One region of the Streptomyces sp. NPDC012510 genome, then DNA from elsewhere that is predicted to be linked to it. Evidence: riboswitches for the same ligand, from Rfam matches in the RefSeq annotation. Region 1 holds a riboswitch; the other holds the start of a gene.
The links. Region 1 has a riboswitch for cobalamin ahead of ACFY9I_RS18020 (prenyltransferase/squalene oxidase repeat-containing protein). Riboswitches for the same ligand answer to the same signal wherever they lie in the genome.

Region 1 (3,260 bases):
GATACCCCAGTCCAGGCCGGGTGGGCCCTCCTCGCTGTTGCTCCAGTCGATGACCCGGGGGCCGTCGGGCGTGAGGATGACGTTCTCCGGGTGCAGGTCCAGGTGGAGGATGCGGGGCGCAGGGGAGCGGTGTGCCGGACCCGGGGGCGGGAGTGAGGCCGCGCGGTGCGTGCGGGGCGGGAGGGCGTGGAGGTCGCGCAGGAGGCGGGCCAGTACTACGCCGGACCGCGCGGGGTCGAGCCGGCCCGTGGCGATGGCCTCCAGCATGGTGGGGCCGGACAGCCGCTCCAGCACCATCTCCGCACGGGTCGCCGACCGTACGCACGGGACCGGGTAACCATGGCCTCGCACGTACTCCATGACCTCGGCCTCGGCAGCCGCGTCCCCCCAACCGTCCCGGTACCGCCGCAACACCCAGACCCCGGATGCGCCGCCGACACCGTCCGGACCGGCGGGTCGCCCGAACTCGTCGGCGCCCTCCCGGCGGACGGGACCGCCGGACCCACGGGACCCGCCGGACGCACGGGACCCGCCGGACGCACCACGGTCAACGGACCTGGCGGACCTGCCGACTTCGTCACGATCGGCCGACCCTGCGGCCCCGCCAGGATCTCCATGACCGGCCGACCCGGCCGACCCCGCCGACCCCGCCGACCCGGCCGGCCCGGCCGGCACGTCGGCGTCTCTACGACCGCCCAAGTCGCCAGGCCTGTCGGCCTCGTCGCGGACGGTAGGCCCGGCCGGTCTGTCGGATTCGTCACGGGCGAGGGGCCCCTCGGGGCCCTCGGGTAGGGCGGCGACGCCCAGGGTGGCGCGCCCGTCCGTTCCGGACTCGGCTTCGTCGTCGTGGAGTTCGTAGACGTCGGCCGTGCGCCCTGACCCCAGCAGTCTTCCCGTACGCATGGCCCGAACCTATCCCGGCGCGCAGACGGGCCCTCGGGCGTTCGGCTACCGGCAGGTAGAGTGGCCGGGTCGTCATCACACCCGTACGGGGGGAAGCCGGTGCAAATCCGGCGCTGACCCGCAACCGTGAGCCGACCCCGGTGAGGGGGCGGCGAGTCGGACTGCCCCGTGCGCATCGTGACCGGCTCGCGTCACCGGCGGCCCGCCGGTGTACGGCACCGTCGAGGAATACGGAGCCGAGCCGCCCGGCGCTTCGCCGTGCCGCCCGGCTCCCGCTCAGGGAGAGGCAGCCGCCGATCATGCATGTCCGCCGCAGTGCCCCGCTGGTCGCCGTACTGGCCGTCGCAGCCGGGCTGGGCACGGGACCCGGTACGGGTTCCGCGCCGGTCGCCTTCGCTGACGACGCGACCTCCGCCGATGACGCAACCTCCGTCGACGACGCGTCCTCCACCGCGCCCTCCGTCTCGCCGTCGCGGGCGATACCCACCGGCCTGTACGGCTCCAACGACCCCACGTACGACGGTGTCTGGCGGCAGTCCCTCGCCCTGCTCGCGCTGGACACGGTCGGGGAGAAGCCCGGTGCCGGGGCCGTGGACTGGCTCGTCGGCCAGCAGTGTGGGAGCGGGGCGTTCGCGGCGTACCGGGCGGACACGACGGCGGAGTGCGACGCCAAGACGGCCCTCGACACGAACAGCACGGCCGCGGCGGCACAGGCGCTCGCCGCCGTCGGCGGGCGTGATGCCGAGGCCGGGCGGGCGGTGCGGTGGTTGAAGGACAACCAGAACAAGGACGGGGGCTGGGGTTACACCCCCGGCGGGCCCAGCGACGCGAATTCGACGGCCGTCGTGATCGGCGCTCTGACGGCCGTGGGCGACGCACCCGAGAAGCAGGAGAAGAGCGGCAAGTCGCCCTACGACGCGCTCCGTGCCCTCGCCATCCCCTGCGGGGACGGCGACGACGACGGCGACGACGACGGGGAGAAGGACGGTGGCGCCTTCGCCTATCAGCCGGACAAGAAGGGCGGCCTCGCCGCGAACGCCGACGCCACGGCCGCGGCCGTGCTCGGCAGCCTGGGCGAGGGATTCGCACCCGACAGCGGGACCAAGACGGACAACGACAGCGGCGCCGACACGGAGTCCCTCGGGAAGTGCGTCGCGGGTGACGCCCCGAAGGACCTCGCCCACAACGGTGCCGTCCATCTCTCCCGCGCCATGACCTCCGACGGATACCTGAAGTCCGCGCTCGCGGGCGCCGAGGATCAGCCCGACCACGGCAACACGGCCGACGCGGTCGTCGCACTCGCCGCCGCCGGGGACACGAACGCGGTCGGGAAGCCGCTCGCCTGGCTGGAGAAGAACTACGGCGTTTGGGCGGCCAAGTCCGGCCCCGCCGCCTACGCCCAGCTCATCTTCGCCACGCACGCCTCCGGCGAGAACCCCCGCGACTTCGGCGGCGCCGACCTGGTCGCCCACCTGAAGGACACCGGCCCCGCACGCGACGTGGACGACTACTCCTCCGTACCGAACGAGGACACGGCCGCCGGAGAGGACAGCGGCGACGGCCTCGACACGGGCGTCTGGTGGGGGATCGGGCTCGGGCTCGTCGCCGTGGCCGTTCTCGTCGGGTTCGAGCTGGTGAGGGCCGTCAGGAAGCGGCGGCAGACATGATCTTCCACCGGAAGCCCTCTCGACCGAGGACCGTGTCGCTCCTGCTGGGCGGCACGCTGCTCGTCCTCGCCTGCGTGCTCGGGAGCGGGGCGCGGGCGGAGGCCGCCGCCTACCGCTACTGGTCGTTCTGGGAGCGGAACGGTTCGGCGTGGGCGTACGCCACCCAAGGGCCCTCCACCGCGCGGCCCTCCGACGGGGACGTACAGGGGTTCCGGTTCGCTGTCAGCCGGGACTCGGCCGATGCGGCGAAGCCGCGTGGGGCAGCCGACTTCGACGTCGTCTGCGGGGGCACGGCCGCGCGGGACGGGGAGAAGCGGGTCGCGCTGGTCATCGACTTCGGCACGGCGGCGGACGCGCCGGCCGGGGAGACACCGCCGGCCCCGCGTACGGCCTGCGCGCGGGTGCCGAACGACGCGACGACGGCCGAGGCGTTGGCGTCCGTCGCGAAGCCGCTGCGGTACGACACGAACGCGCTGCTCTGCGCCATCGCGGACTATCCGGGGAAGGGGTGCGGGGAGGCGGTCGACGCGGACCGGACCGCCGGTGCCGAGCCGACCTCGAACGCGTCGAGCGCGCCGCCCGGGTCCGCCTCGGGCGACGAAGGGGGCCCGTCCGTCGGGTTGTTCGTCGGCGCGGGAGTGGTCGCCGTGCTCGGCGCGGCAGCGGTGTGGCGGGCCCGGCGCCGCGACC
Region 2 (3,260 bases), on a different contig from region 1:
GGCGGCCCGTGTGGTGTGCCCGAGACGGGCCGCCTGTGCCTCCCGGATCCGGCGCACGGAGTCCAGCAGCAGGAAGCTCATGCGGTACGTGACCAGGGCGACGTCCACGACCGGCGCGGGCACCCCGGCCTTGACCAGACGGGGCAGCAGGTCGGACATCGGGGTGGTGAAGGCGAACAGGAGGACGCCGAGGGACGCGGCGGAGGTGCGCAGCAGCAGCTCACTGGCGCGGACCGGACCGCCCTCGGCCAGGGTGACGAACCCGTCGGGCCCGCCGACCTGGACGAGCAGGGGCAGCGCCCCCGTGACACAGAACCCCAACGGCACCCGGTAGGCGCGCCACAGTCGGCGGCCGGGTACGCCCGCCGGGCCCAGCAGCACGGCGAGCGCGGTCAGCAGCACCAGGGCGGAGCCGGGCCACGGCGGCAGGGAGATCGCGAGCAACGTGAGGCCGAGCCCCAGCACGGCCTTGTCCACGGGATGGCGGCGGCGCCAGCGGCTGCTGTGCGCCGCCGCGTCGATCGGCAGCACGAGGGGTCAGCCCCGTCCGGCGGTGGATTCTCCGGAGCCATCCGGTGATGTCCCGTCACTCGCCCGGGGTGCGGCGGTCGAGGAGGCGGACGGGGCCCCCGGGGCTTTCGTGTCCGACGGGGCCGCCGGGCTCGCGCCGCCGTCCTCGGCGCTGTTCCACCCCGCCCGTGCGCGTGCCTCGCCCTGCCGTCGCCCCCGGTGCAACCCGAAGTAGTACGCGAGGACGCCCGCGCCCAGCGCGGCCTGGAGGGCGAACAGGGCGGACTCGATCTCGCCGGAGGGCGGCTCGTACAGCGGGGAGAACCACGGCTCGTAGTCCGGCTCGATCTCGGTGATCGCCGTCTCCGCCTCGCCGTCGGCGCCCGCGAAGGGCTCCTCCTTGTGGTCGCCGAGGCCGAGGGCCAGCGGCAGGACGGCGAGCGCGGCCACCACGAGCAGCAGCAGGACGTTGATCCTCGTGTTCCGGTTCATCGGGCCACCGCCTCGGCATCGGTCTCGGTCCGGTTCGGCTTTCCCGCCAGGAGCACACCGAGCCGGGTCAGTTCGCCCTTGCTCGACTGCACCAGCAGACGCATCACCAGCACGGTGAGCAGACCCTCGCTCACCGCGAGCGGGATCTGGGTGACGGCGAAGATGGAGCCGAACTTGCCGAGCGCGCCCGGGAAGCCGCTGCTCGGGTCGGGGAACGCCAGCGCCAGCTGGACGCTGGTGACGCAGTAGGTGACCAGGTCGGCGACGAACGCGCCGAAGAACACCGTGACCATCAGAGGCACGTCGAACCGCCGCAGCAGCCGGTAGAGGCCGTAACCGGCCCAGGGTCCGGCGATCGCCATCGAGAAGACGTTGGCGCCGAGCGTGGTCAGGCCGCCGTGCGCGAGCAGCAGCGCCTGGAAGAGCAGGGTGATGGTGCCGAGCACCGCCATGATCGGCGGCCGGAACAGGATGGCGCCCAGCCCGGTGCCGGTGGGGTGGGAACAACTCCCGGTGACCGACGGCAGCTTCAGCGCGGACAGGACGAACGTGAAGGCCCCCGAGGCGCCGAGCAGCAGTGTGCTCTCGGGATGCTCCCTGACCTCACGGGTGAGTGACCGTACTCCGTGGACGACGAACGGCGCGGACGCTACGCCCCAGGCGATCGCGTGCGCCGGGGGAAGGAAACCCTCGGCTATGTGCATGGCTCAGCAGACCCTCTCCAGCACCTCGTGGATGGTTGACGCGCCTTGGCCGGTCTCCTGGCTCACGGGTACCACCGCCCGTGCTCCGCCTTCCCGGGTCACAAGGACCCAGTGGCTGCCCGCGAGGGCCGGAGCCGGACTTCCCGATCACAGTGGCGAGGGCCGCACCGGCATCACACCGGATTTCCCGTTCACCAAGGCGTGGTGACAGTAGTGCCCGTACAAGGGCGCTGACAAGCGCGGGACGAGGGCGCGAAAGCGGTGGTGAACAGCACACACCCCGCCGCACACCCCCTCAGTCACACCCGGCACACACTGTCGGGGCAACGGGCGGCCTTGCCCGGGTGCGACGACTTCACCGGTGCGACCGGTCTCCCGGTGTGCCCTGGTCACCCTTGGCCGGGGTCCTCGCCCTGCGCTTGAATGCACTCTTCACACCGCCGTCACAAGGGAGTTAGCCGTGCACCGCCCGACTCTGGCACCCAGTACGCGCCGTCTCGGCGTCCTCACCGCCGTCGCGTTCGCGGTCACCGTCGCCATCGCGGCACCGGCCGCGGCCCACGCCGAGGTCGAGGCGGAGGGCGCCCGAGCCCTCGACCAGAACGTCGAACTCACCTTCTCCGCGGAGTCGGAGTCCTCCTCCGCCGGCATCACCAAGCTGGAGGTGATCCTGCCCGAGGGAATCGCCCCGGCCGACATCACCTACGAGAAGGGACCGGACGGCTGGAAGTTCGCCTCCACCGGCCGGGGCTACACCGTCTCGGGGGAGAAGCTCGCCGTGGGGGCGGACGCCGAGTACGTCGTCACGGTACGGCAGTTGCCCGATGCGAAGTCCCTGGTCTTCAAGACGCTGCAGTCCTACAGCGACGGCAGGGTGGACCGCTGGATCGAGCTGGACGACGCCGGCGAGGACGACCACGGTCATGGCCATGGTCACCCCGCGCCCAGCCTGGACCTGAAGGCCGCCGCCCCCGGCGCGAAGCCCGTGAGCCCGGCCCCGAGCCCTTCGGAGGAGCCCTCGACGGCCGCGTCCTCGTCCGAGCCGAGCACGCGGGCCTCCGCACCGTCGGCGGAGTCCGCGGCGGACAGCACCGACGGCGACGACGGACTCCCCCTCGCCGTCCCCCTGGGCATCGGCGCGGCCGTCCTCGCCCTGGGTGCCGGAGTGTGGTGGTTCCGACGCGGCCGCCGGAGCGGCACCACCTGACGGAACCGGCGGGGACTGACGCCCGGCTGCCAGGGGTAGCCCTTACTGCGACTAACATGCAACAGCGTGTTTTCTGCAGTAAGGGTGTGAGGCTCATGACGTCCCGACCGATACGAGGCGCCGCCGTCGCGGCGGCGGTGGCCCTCGGGGTCACCGCGTGCTCGGCGCCGGGCGGTGGCGCGGACGGCGGTGACTCCGCCGAGGCCGTCGTGATCGGGGTGGCGTCCGAGCCGGAGACCCTCAGCCCGCTCCTCGGCTACGGCAAGGACGGCAACTCCAAGATCTTCGACGGTCTCCTCGCCCGGGACGCCGATCTGGAGCTGAGACCCGCGCTGGCGAAAGCGCTG

Region 2: another riboswitch for cobalamin. It lies ahead of ACFY9I_RS30780 (energy-coupling factor ABC transporter permease); the one in region 1 lies ahead of ACFY9I_RS18020 (prenyltransferase/squalene oxidase repeat-containing protein).

What each region holds. Positions count from the first base shown of each region.
Region 1 is NZ_JBIBEN010000008.1:327,745-331,004, reverse strand. Features, by position in the region: gene ACFY9I_RS18025 (phosphotransferase) at 1-903, opposite strand, end outside; cobalamin riboswitch at 953-1,087, shown strand; gene ACFY9I_RS18020 (prenyltransferase/squalene oxidase repeat-containing protein) at 1,203-2,570, shown strand; gene ACFY9I_RS18015 (SCO2322 family protein) at 2,567-3,260, shown strand, end outside.
Region 2 is NZ_JBIBEN010000019.1:131,998-135,257, forward strand. Features, by position in the region: gene cbiQ (cobalt ECF transporter T component CbiQ) at 1-531, opposite strand, end outside; gene ACFY9I_RS30775 (energy-coupling factor ABC transporter substrate-binding protein) at 538-1,002, opposite strand; gene ACFY9I_RS30780 (energy-coupling factor ABC transporter permease) at 999-1,706, opposite strand; cobalamin riboswitch at 1,736-1,920, opposite strand; gene ACFY9I_RS30785 (DUF1775 domain-containing protein) at 2,167-2,913, shown strand; gene ACFY9I_RS30790 (ABC transporter substrate-binding protein) at 3,009-3,260, shown strand, end outside.